2 regions of the Serratia surfactantfaciens genome follow, and region 2 is predicted to be linked to the other one. Evidence: riboswitches for the same ligand, from Rfam matches in the RefSeq annotation. Region 2 holds a riboswitch; the other holds the start of a gene.
What was found. Region 2 has a riboswitch for fluoride ahead of crcB (fluoride efflux transporter CrcB). Riboswitches for the same ligand answer to the same signal wherever they lie in the genome.
Positions count from the first base shown of each region.

Region 1: another riboswitch for fluoride. It lies ahead of ATE40_RS08825 (DHHA2 domain-containing protein); the one in region 2 lies ahead of crcB (fluoride efflux transporter CrcB).

Region 1 is NZ_CP016948.1:1,840,092-1,845,852, reverse strand. Features, by position in the region: gene ATE40_RS08835 (AraC family transcriptional regulator) at 1-44, opposite strand, end outside; gene ATE40_RS08830 (PAS domain S-box protein) at 116-1,996, opposite strand; fluoride riboswitch at 2,178-2,252, shown strand; gene ATE40_RS08825 (DHHA2 domain-containing protein) at 2,293-3,258, shown strand; gene ATE40_RS08820 (adenine nucleotide alpha hydrolase family protein) at 3,262-3,690, shown strand; gene eno (phosphopyruvate hydratase) at 3,708-4,991, shown strand; gene ATE40_RS08810 (MerR family transcriptional regulator) at 4,988-5,395, opposite strand; gene ATE40_RS08805 (NADH:flavin oxidoreductase/NADH oxidase family protein) at 5,468-5,761, shown strand, end outside.
Region 2 is NZ_CP016948.1:535,939-541,699, forward strand. Features, by position in the region: gene ATE40_RS02495 (multidrug effflux MFS transporter) at 1-1,179, opposite strand, end outside; gene ATE40_RS02500 (TetR/AcrR family transcriptional regulator) at 1,186-1,782, opposite strand; gene crcB (fluoride efflux transporter CrcB) at 2,071-2,454, opposite strand; fluoride riboswitch at 2,534-2,596, opposite strand; gene ATE40_RS02510 (GNAT family N-acetyltransferase) at 2,680-3,105, shown strand; gene ATE40_RS02515 (diguanylate cyclase) at 3,110-4,177, opposite strand; gene tatA (Sec-independent protein translocase subunit TatA) at 4,396-4,614, shown strand; gene lipA (lipoyl synthase) at 4,709-5,674, opposite strand; gene lipB (lipoyl(octanoyl) transferase LipB) at 5,667-5,761, opposite strand, start outside.

The DNA of each region.
Region 1 (5,761 bases), 1.3 Mb from region 2:
CGCCGCAGTTCCAACCAGTCTTCATGTTGATGATTTGACGCCATGCAATAAATCCGGAGTACTGGCCACAGGAAAAGAACAAACAGCTTACCTCGAGACGGTCATCATTTCACGTTCACAACTCGCAGATGGCGTAAGTACCCTTTCCGGCCAATTTCGCCTGATACATCGCGCCGTCGGCACGGGCCAACAGCATCTCCTCCGTCACGTCATTGTGCGAGGAAATCGCCGCACCCAGGCTGGCGGACAGGCTCACGGTCTGCGGCCCGATCTGCGAAATATCGGCCAGGCGCGCCAACACGTTTTCGCAAAACTCGCTGACCTCGCGCCGCGGATCCGCCAACGGCCACAGGATCACCGTGAACTCGTCGCCGGCCAGGCGCGAAACGCTATGGCGTTCGCCGGCGCAGGCGCTGAGCAACCTGGCGAACGTCTTCAGGATCAGATCGCCGAAGTCATGGCCATGGCTGTCATTGAGGGCTTTAAAACCATCGAGATCGATGAATATCAGCGCCATCTGCCGCTGTTCGCAACAGGCCTGCAATGCGCCGGACAACCGACGCAGAAAGGCGCGGCGATTGGTCAACCCGGTCAGCATGTCATGTGTGGCATCGTACTCCAGCCTTTGCTGCAGGCGTTTCAACTCGGTAATGTCCATGGAAAGAATGTAAAACCCCTGAGCGTCACACGGCACCAGCGTGGTGTGGATCATCAACAGGCCCCGTTGGGTCTGGAGCTCATTTTCGAAGCTCACCATTTCCCCCGCCAACGCTCTGTCTATCATCGGTTTCGCTATCTGATAAACGTTCTCCCCCATAAAATCGCGCACCGTCATCCCCCTGAGGCGGCTCTCTTCCAGGCCAAACCAGGTTTTATAGGCGCTGTTGGCAAACAGGTAGCGTTCATTAGCGTCGATTTGGCTGATTAAGGCCGGCATGTTGTCAGTGATAGCGCGCAGGCGCTCCTTCTCCGTGCTGAGCTGGTATTCGGCAAGCACCCGAGTCTCAATCTCCTCGTTGAGCTTCTTGACCACGACGTTAAGCTCGCGCGTGCGAATTTCAACGCGTTGTTCCAGCTCGTGCTGTAGCGCAAACAGATCGGCCTCTGCCGCCTTGCGCTCGCTGATATCGACGATAACCGAGATGAAATGATCCGGTTTACCGTTCGGCAGCCGGTTTAACGCCACCGTCAGCTGCACCCATACGATCGAACCATCGGCGCGAAAATAGCGTTTCTCCAGTGAATAGGTACTGATCTCGTTTCTCAGCAGCTGCTGCAGTTTTTCCAGGTCGGTATTGAGATCGAGCGGATAGGTAATGTCCTGAAAGGTGCGATCCATCAGTTCGCGCTCGGAATAGTGCAGCATTTCACAGATGCGCGGATTGACCCGCAGCCAGTATCCCTGCAGCGAGACCAGCGCCATCCCCACCGCCGCCTGGGCAAAGGTCTGTTCGAACAAGGCTTCCGAGCGCTGCAGGTTGGACTTCAGGTTTTCGGTATAGACGTGGCGTTCAATGCTCTGCAGGTACTCCTCGACCACGGCAGCGAAATCGTGCAGGTCGGCCACCTGTTCCTGGGAAAACGGCTGCGGCTGGCTGTCGATAATGCACAGGGTACCGAGCGGCAAACCGTCGAGCGACAACAGCGGCTGCCCAACGTAAAAGCCGATTCGCGGCCCGCCGATAACCAGCGGGTTATCGAAAAATCGCGGATCGTTAGCGGTGTCGGGCACCACCAGCGCTTCACGTTGCAAGATGGCATGGCCGCAAAACGAGATATTGCGCGGCGTTTCCCGGGCATCCAGACCGTAGCGCGATAGAAACCATTGGCGATCCCGGTCGATCAGTGACACCAGCGCAATGGTGACGCCGAAATATTTCGCCGCCAGCCGTGTAATACGATCCAGTTTTTCCACCGAGTTCGAATCCAGCACGTTCAGCGAATTCAATACCGACAGGCGTTCGGCTTCGTTTTCGGGGAAGCAGGGTTCGAGCATGTTGTCTCCCATTGGGTTTCAGACAGATCCAGCGCATCCGGCCGGCGTGAGTCAGTTCAGCGTATCCGCCGGTTAAGCGGTAAATATCCTTGTCCATCATGGACTCACTCAGTATCAATCCGATTGCGCATTCTCGCCAGCTTTGCCGGGCGTTGCGTTTGCCGCCGCGCTGCGCTACAGTCATTCGCAAGGTGATGGTGTTCCACCTTTCCCAACCGCCGGTTCGCTCGAACCGGATGATGACGCCTGATATACAACTTCGCTTTATTTTTTAGGCAGGTATGTCAGGAGTCGCTATGGATCAAATGTCATGTTTTACCCGTCTTTCCTCCCAGTCCGATGCCGTCGAGCGCGAGAGGCCCCTGTACGTTTTCGGCCATAAAAATCCCGACAGCGACAGCATCTGCAGCGCGCTGGTGGTCGCCGACTGGCTCAATCATCTCGGCAAGCCGGCCGTGGCTTTCCGCCTCGGCGAGCTGACGCCGGAAACTCGCTACATCCTGGCCGCCGCCGGCGTGCAAGCCCCCCCGCTGCTGCAAGACGATCTCCGCGATCGTCAAGTCTGGCTGGTCGATTTTACCGACGCCGAGCAAGGCCCGGCCTCATTGCCGCACAGCGACGTGGTCGGCGTTATCGATCATCACCGGCTGGGCACGTTGATCACCCGCAACCCGCCCGATGTCTGGATCCGCGCCGTCGGCTGCTGCGCCACCGCCATTCTGCAAATCCTGACGGTGGAAAGGCCGATGCCGCTTTCCGCCGCCCAGGCCACGCTGCTGCTGGGCGCCATCCTGAGCGATACCGTCGCGCTCAGCGCCCCGACCACCACCGAGCTGGATCGGTTGGCCGCCGAACGGTTAAGCGCAATTGCTAACGTCGACTATGACGCCTTCACCGCCGGCCTGATCGCCGCCAAGACCGACCTTTCGGGGCAATCCGCGCCGCAGTTGCTGCACCGTGACGCCAAGCATTACCGCATCCAGAGCGTCTCGCTGCTGCTGTCGCAGATCGAAGTGAGGACAATGAGCGACATCGAGCCGCTGCTGCCCGCGCTGCAACAGGCGCTTGAACACGCGAAGCAGGAGGCCGGGCTGGAGATGGCCGCGCTGCTGGTTACCGACATCACGCTTGGCCGCTCCACCCTTTACTTTTCGTCGAACCGGGTGCTCGACGCCCGTCAGGTATCGCTGCCCGGCATGACGAGCCGGAAAAAAGAGGTTTTACCGTGGTTAACCCGCCAGATTGCTAACGCAGGGAGATAAGTCATGCCACTCTACCAACACGCTTTACTGCTGGTGCAGGACGAACGCGACGGCCGGCTGTTGTTGCGCCATGCCGAACGCCTTAATCAACAGATGAATACGCGCATTACCGTGGCGCACATCAGCGCCGACTACGCCGAACTGGATTACCTCAGCGATTCGCTGACCAAAGATCGTCAGTCCAGCGAGGTGATCGCCGCCAAAGCCATGCTCAGCCGTCTGGTGGAGGACAGCGCAGTCCCGCTGGAGGTGCGGTCGATCGTCAGCATCCATCGCTTCAAAGACGTCGAGGCTCTGATTGCTCGTGAAGGCGTCGATCTGCTGCTGCTCGGCCACCAGAACCGTCCGTTTGGCGTCTATGCCTCCTTCGGCTTCGAGTTTATTAACCACTTGTCCATCGACGTGCTGATAAAACACGTTCCCACTCCCTAGAAACGAGGTGACTCCCCATGAGCTATGAGATTGAAAGCGTAACCGCCAGAGAGATCCTGGATTCGCGCGGCAACCCGACTGTCGAAGTCGAAATGAGCGCGGCAGGCGCCGTGGCACGAGCTTCTGTGCCTTCCGGGGCCAGCACCGGTTCGCGCGAGGCGGTGGAACATCGCGACGGCGATCCGCGCCGTTTCGGCGGCAAAGGCGTGCTGGAAGCGGTACAAAGCGTCAAAACGGCGATCAATGAGGCGCTGCGCGGGGTGGATGTGCGCCAACAACAGGAGATAGACCGCCGGCTGATCGCGCTGGACGGCAGCGAGAACAAAAGCCGCCTGGGCGCCAACGCCCTGCTCGGCGTTTCTCTGGCCGCCGCCCGCCTGGCGGCGCAGTTGTCGCAGCTGCCGCTGTATCGTTATCTGGGCGGCATCGGCGCCAACCTGCTGCCGGTGCCCTGCATGAATATCATCAACGGCGGCGTGCATGCCCGCTGGCAAGGGGCGGATTTTCAGGAGTTTATGATTGCCCCCTTGGGCGCGCCGTCGCTGCGCGAGGCCGTGCGCTGGGGCAGCGAAGTCTATCAGACACTGCGTCAAATTCTATTGGACAAAGGCCTGTCGGTCGGCGTCGGTGACGAAGGCGGTTTCGCGCCGGCGGTCGCCTCTAACCGGCAACCGTTAGAGCTGATCGTGCAGGCGATAGAAAAAGCCGGTTACCGGCCGGGAGAAGATATCGCCATTTGCATGGATCCGGCCTCGAGTGAATTCTACGCCAACGGCAAATACCGTCTGCGCAGCGAGAACCTTGAGCTGGACGCCGCCCAAATGACGGCCTATTACCAACGGCTGGTGCAGGACTTCCCCATCGTGCTGATTGAAGACGGCTTGGCCGAGGACGATTGGGCCGGCTGGCGTCTGCTCAGCGACGCCCTGGGCGATCAAGTGGAGCTGGTCGGCGACGATCTGTTCGTCACCAATGTCAAATACATCCAGCGCGGGATTGATGAACGCCTGGCCAACGCGGCGCTGATCAAGCTGAACCAGATTGGCACACTGAGCGAAACCTTCGCCGCCGTGCAGCTTTGCCAGGCGAACGGCTGGGGCACCTTTATCTCGCACCGCAGCGGCGAAACCGTCGACAGCTTTATCGCCGATATGACGGTCGCGATGCGAGCCGGCCATCTGAAAACCGGCGCGCCGAGCCGCGGCGAACGCATCGAAAAATACAATCAGCTGATGCGCATCGAAGATCAGCTTGGTGCCGCCGCCGAGTATGCCGGCCGATCGGCCTTCAAACGGCGTTAAGATTTGCAGGCCGGCAACGCGCCGGCCCGCTTTTCATCCTTTGCGCGGCACAGCCCGGCCACGCCGGACTGCAACAAGGTCAGCCGGGTCGCCAGCAACGCTTCTCGCTGCTCATTCAGCGTCGCCATCATCCGTTCGATTTCCGTCAAACGGGCATCGACGCCCTGTATCAGCCCCTCCTCATAAGCGCTGCCCTGCAGCGCCAATACTCCGCGAATCGCCTGCAGCGAAAACCCCAGATTCTGGCCGATTTGGATCAGGTGCAGCCGCTCCAGCGCGCTTTCGCTATACACCCTGTAGCCGTTGACGCCGCGCACCGCTTTCGGCAGCAGCCCCTGCTGCTCGTAGTAACGTATCGCCGAGGCGGCCATCCCGACGCGCTCCGCCAATTCTCCGATCTTCATGCCCTATTGACCTTAAAGTTAACTTTAAACCTAGTATAGCGCCATTCCCCTTGCGACAGGAGCGCAAACCCGATGTTTACCCCACTGACTTTGCCCAACGGCAGCCGCTTGACCAACCGTCTGGCTAAAGCGGCGATGGAAGAGAATCTGGCCGACCGGAACCAACTGCCCGGCCCCGCGCTGTGGCGTTTATATCGCTATTGGGCCGAGGGCGGCGCCGGTTTGATCATCACCGGCAACGTGATGATCGACGGCCGCGCCATGACCGGCCCCGGCGGCGTGGTGCTGGAACAGGATACGCCGCTTGCGCCGTTCGAAACCTGGGCCAAGGCCGCGCGCCAGGGCGGCGCGCAGGTGTGGATGCAG
Region 2 (5,761 bases):
GCGGCGGGCCAACAGGCTGAATAGCAGGATGGCGACGGCGTAGCAGCCGACGATGGTCAGCGCCATCGACAGGCTCGAGGTGCCGCCCAGCCCGGTGAGCGGCACGGCGCAGGCGCCGAGCGCGAACATGCACACGCCGATCAAGGCTGAGGCGCTGCCCGCTTTGTCACCCTGGCTTTGCATCGCCAGCGAAGAGGCGGTCGGGCCGACGATGCCGATCACCGCCACCGAGAAGAACAGCGGCACCAGCAGCAATACCAGCGGCGCGTGCAGCGCGGCGGCCAACAGCAGCAACAGCGACGCGACGGCTGCCAGCGTCAGCCCGCTCTTCAACACCCGGCGCTCACCCCAACGAGAACTGAGGCGGCTGGCCAGCTGCGCCGCAATGATCAGCCCGACGCCGTTAATGGCGAAGCACAGGCTGAACATCTGCGGGCTGAGGCCGTAGATCTGCTGCAAGACGAAAGGCGAGGCGCCGATATAGGCGAACATGCCGGCCATCACGAAGCCCTGCGTCAGGCACAGCCCCATGAAATAGCGCTGGGTCAACAGACTGCCCAGCGACATCAGCATCGCCAGGATGCCGCCCTGGCTGCGGCGCTCGACCGGCAGGGATTCGCGTAGCTTCAGCGCCGACAGGCTGAACAGCAGCACCGCGATGGCCGCCAGCACGCCGAAGATGCCGCGCCAGTTCATCACCTGCAGCATGACGCCGCCCAGCACCGGCGCGACGATCGGCGCCAGGCCGTTGACCAGCATCAGCAAGGCGAAGAAGCGGGTCAGCTCATGCCCGGCATACAGATCGCGGGCGATGGCGCGGGAAATCACCGCCCCACCGGCGCCGGCGATGCCCTGCAGCAGGCGGGCGATCAGCAACTGGTCGATGGTGGGCGCCAGCGCACACCACAGCGAAGCGCCCAGCAGCAGGATCAGCGACAGCAGCAGCGGGCGCATGCGGCCCAGTTTGTCGCTGTAAGGGCCGAAAATCAGCTGGCCGACGCCCAGACCGAGCAGCCCGGTGGTCAGACTGAGCTGCGCGGCGGCGGTGGAGGTATTCAGCTCGCCTGCCATCTCCGGCAGGGCGGGCAGGTAGAGATCGGTGCACAGCGGCCCCAGCGCGGCCAACAGGCCAAGCACGACGGCGTACACCAGACGTTGTCTGGCTAAGTGTTTGGTCATGAGAGATTAGGATTTCCTGAACAGATGAGAAATGGCCTGCTGATACAGATCGCGCAGCAGGGACGCATCGGCTTTTTGCGTGGTAAGGATCCGGTAACCGGTGCCTTCGCTCATGACGGCGATAAACTCCACCCGCGCGGCGATCTCTTCCGCGCTGAAATGGGGATACAGCCGCTGCAGGTTGTGGCACACGTGGCGAAACAGCCGCGCTTCAGCGTCGCTGAGCATTTTGGCCACCACCGGATTGCGCGTGGCCTCGGCGGTCACTTCCAGCATCAGCATGTGGTCGGTTTCGCTCTCGCCCGGCTGCTGGAACAGCGTGCGCGCCGCCAGCACGCCGGCGATCAGATTGATGTGATCGCCAAGGTTTTCCAGGCGCTGCATCTTGTTGGCGATGATGCGGTTGACGATCTCCTCGATAATCGCGTCTTTATTGGCGAAATAGCGATAGATTTGGCCGACGCTGAGCTGTGAGCCCTGGGCGATTTCCGCCATGCTGGCGGCGTGGAAACCGTGGCGGCGGAAGCTGATTTTCGCCGCTTCGACGATCTGATCGCGGCGCGCCTGCACCTTGGCCTGTTTAGTGTCGTTGGGGGAGAGCATCTGCCCGATCCTTTGCTACGCGTGAGCCGGGTTCACATTTTTGGGTGTGAACGTTCATTCTCAATTGTAGTGCAACCGACGGGAAGGGTGCAAGATGAACGCGTGCTGCGGGAAAAGGCGTTTAAGCGAACAGGTAAGATTTGATAAAGGCGGCGACGATCAGCACGCACAGCGCAACGGCGATCGCTTCGGCGGCGGTTTTCGGCAGGCTAAACATAGCGGTTTCTCATCCAGTCAGGGGTACTGGATGAGATTATGCGCATGCAAGATTAAGGAAACATTAAGGACTTAGCGCCCGTTGACCCACATGACCAGCATGAAAGCCAGCAGCGTCATCGCCAGCGAACCGGCCAGGTTGAGCAGCATATTGGCCAATGCCCAGCCGAAGCGGCCATCCTGCATCAGGTACACCACCTCCAGCGAAAAGGTAGAGAAGGTGGTCAAGCCGCCGCAAAACCCGGTGGTGATCAGCAATTTCCAGGTGGGATCCAGGTGCGTCATGCGGGTGAAAATCGCCATCGCCAGGCCGATGATAAAACCGCCGACCAGATTGACCATCAGCGTACCGAGCGGAATGTGGGCGTTCAACGGATTCATTTTCATGCTTACCGCCCAGCGCAGTACGCTGCCGACGCCGCCGCCGATAAATACGGCCAGTAAAGAGCTCAACATGGGGCAACTACCTTTCAATCAGAGAAATTCACGGGACTCGGAAAGGGACAGGCGTAACGCTACGCGCCTCTCTCCGAGAGGTTACGTAGACATCATCAGCCTGTGAAGGCGGTTAGGGAGGAATGTCATCTCCAGCGTGCCGCACGGCCTTTTTTGCCGTACCCGTTGGATGTTACACCTAAAGCCGCCTATTTTGTAGTATCGACACTCTGCGAGGTAAAACGGATGGAAATCAGAACGGTGCGTCTGAGCGACCGACATGCTATCGCCGAATTAATGACGGCGCTGGATTATCCCGGCACCGAGGCGTTTCTGACGCAGCGAATGCAGCAACTGTTGGCGCATCCGGATGAGGCGCTGCTGGTGGCGGTTGAGGAGGAGCAAGTGCTGGGCGTGTTGTCGCTGCATTTTCTGCCTCAGCTGGCGTTGGCCGGCGATATTGCCCGCATCAGCTATTTTTGCGTCGACGATCGGGCGCGCGGCGCGGGCGTAGGGCGGTTGCTGTTGGCGGAGGGCGAGGCGCTGGCGCACCGTCGCGGCTGCGATCGGTTGGAAGTTCATTGCCACAGCCGCCGTGAGCGGGCCCATGCGTTTTATCGGCGCGAAGGCTTTGTCGAAGCGCCAAAGTATTTTGCCAAGCTATTAAGTTAGTAAGCTAGCCACCCGTCGGCGTCGCCGTTTCCAGCCGGTTGCGGCCGTTTTGCTTCGCCCGGTAGAGCGCGCCGTCGGCGGCTTTCAGCCAGTCCAGATAACCGCCCAACTCAGGGTGGTAGTTGGCGATGCCTGCGCTGATCTGCAGCCGTAGCTGAGGCGCCTCTTTGAAGCTGACGGCGTCCAGCCGTTGCTGAATGCGCTGCAGGACGGTTGTCGCCTGTTCGGCGTTGGTGTTCGGCAGTACCGCGCCAAATTCGTCCCCGCCGTAACGCCCGACGATATCCACGTTGCGTAAGCCGATCAGCAGCTCTTCCGCCAGCGCCGCCAGGGCTTCGTCCCCCAGCGCATGGCCGAAGGTGTCGTTGATGGTTTTGAAGCGATCGATGTCCATCAGAATCAGCGTGGCGCTGTCCTGATAGCGGCGGCAGCTGTCAAACTGGCGATGCAGCAGATGCTCCCAGTGGCGGCGATTGTACAAACCGGTCAGCCCATCGCGGGTGCTGATGCGCTGCAGCTCCTGTTTCTTTTCCGCCAGCCGCTTGGCGGTGCGGTAGGTCACTAACCCAAGCAGCGTCGGATACAGATAGATCATCGGCAGGCACAGATAGATTTGCAGCGGGGTGCTTTGCGGGCGAAACGGGAAACCGAGCAGCGCGCCGGCGATCGCCGCGGCGGCCAGCTGAATCATCAATCCTTTCACAAACAGCGTTTTGCCGGCCGAGGCGATGTTGTTCATGCCCATCATCGACAGGATGACAATCGCAGGCAGCGCATTGAACGCCATCATCGCCGCCCAGACGCCGCCGAAAGCGGAGTCGATCAACAGGTTGCGAATTTCGGCTTTGAACGGATCTTTGGCGCGGCAGGCCAGGCGGTAGGCGAGATGCGGCCAGAGAAAGCCGTGAAAGGCCAGCAAGAGCCAGACTGCCGTTGGCGGAGCCAGCGGGTAGAGCGCGGCGCAGACGCAGATAAAGCCAAGTCCCAAACCGGCCACGCGGGGCAGATAGGTGCGCTTGGCGAAGCTGAGGCCGGATTTTCGGGCATCGAAAATGGGTGGGGCAATATACATCCGGCATCTCCCTGATGAGTCTCACGGCAGCGTATCATGCGGGTGATAAACTAAGAATAGTCTGGTATTCACGCCGTGAAACCGTGTGGCATGCCTGCGACGGATCTCACTCTGTTACATGTTGCGGTTGTGCGAGCCGGGGGAAAGTCGCTAAATATTCGTAGGCAAGGTCAGTTTTTCTCGCTGTTCACGCAGCGCTCTATGATAAGAAGGTGAGTATGGAAGGTATCAGCATTACCAAACTTCTGGTGATTGCGGTGTTGGTGATTTTACTGTTCGGCACCAGCAAACTGCGCACGCTCGGCGCCGATCTTGGCGCGGCGCTGAAAGGCTTTAAAAAAGCCGTGGGCGACGACAGCACACCACCGCCGGCCGCCGGCAACAACGCCGCCGAGAGCCAATCCGCTCAGCAGAGCGTCGAAAAGAAAGACGTTTAATCCCGTCTGATGGCGCGCAATAAAAAAACGGATGCCTTGCGGACATCCGTTTTTTGGCGTTTCCGCCGTTTTTAGCGTAACAAACTATTACGCGTTATTTCACTTCCATCCCTTTGGCCTGCAGATCGGCGTGGTAAGACGAACGCACGAACGGACCGCAGGCGGCGTGGGTGAAGCCCATCGCCATCGCTTCTTCTTTCATCTCGTCAAACTCGGCCGGGCTGACGTAGCGCTGCACCGGCAGGTGGTGACGACTTGGCTGCAGGTATTGACCCAGCGTCAGCATGGTCACGCCGTGGCGACGCAGATCGCGCATCACTTCGACGATTTCCGCGTTGGTTTCCCCAAGGCCGACCATCAGGCCGGACTTGGTCGGAATATTTGGGTGCGCTTCTTTAAAGCGTTCGAGCAGCTTCAGCGACCACTCGTAGTTGGCGCCCGGGCGCACCTGGCGGTATACGCGTGGCACGTTTTCCAGGTTGTGGTTGAATACGTCCGGCGGCGTGGCGGTGAGGATCTCTAGCGCGCGGTCCATACGGCCGCGGAAGTCCGGCACCAGCGTTTCGATTTTGATGTTCGGGCTCTTGGCGCGGATGGCCGAGATGCAGTCGGCAAAGTGCTGAGCGCCGCCGTCGCGCAGATCGTCGCGGTCAACCGAGGTGATCACCACGTAACGCAGCGCCATGTCGGCGATGGTTTGCGCCAGCTTTTCCGGCTCGTTGGCGTCCGGCGCGATCGGGCGGCCGTGGGCCACGTCGCAGAACGGGCAGCGGCGGGTACAGATGGCGCCGAGGATCATAAAGGTGGCGGTGCCGTGGTTGAAGCACTCGGACAGGTTAGGGCACGAGGCTTCCTCACAGACGGAGTGCAGGCCGTTCTTGCGCATCGCGGCTTTGATGCCCTGAATGCGCGTTGAGTCGGCAGGCAGTTTGATCTTCATCCACTCGGGTTTACGCAACAGCTCCTGCCGTTCGGTGACCACCGTTTTGACCGGGATCAGCGCCATTTTGTCAGCATCGCGGTATTTGACGCCGCGTTCCATCTGAATTGGTTTACTCATAATCGTGCAGGTTCCAGTTACGAAGCTCGACCGTCTGGTAGCCGAGTAAATGAACAAATTCCTGTACCAGGATTGGGTGTATGTCTT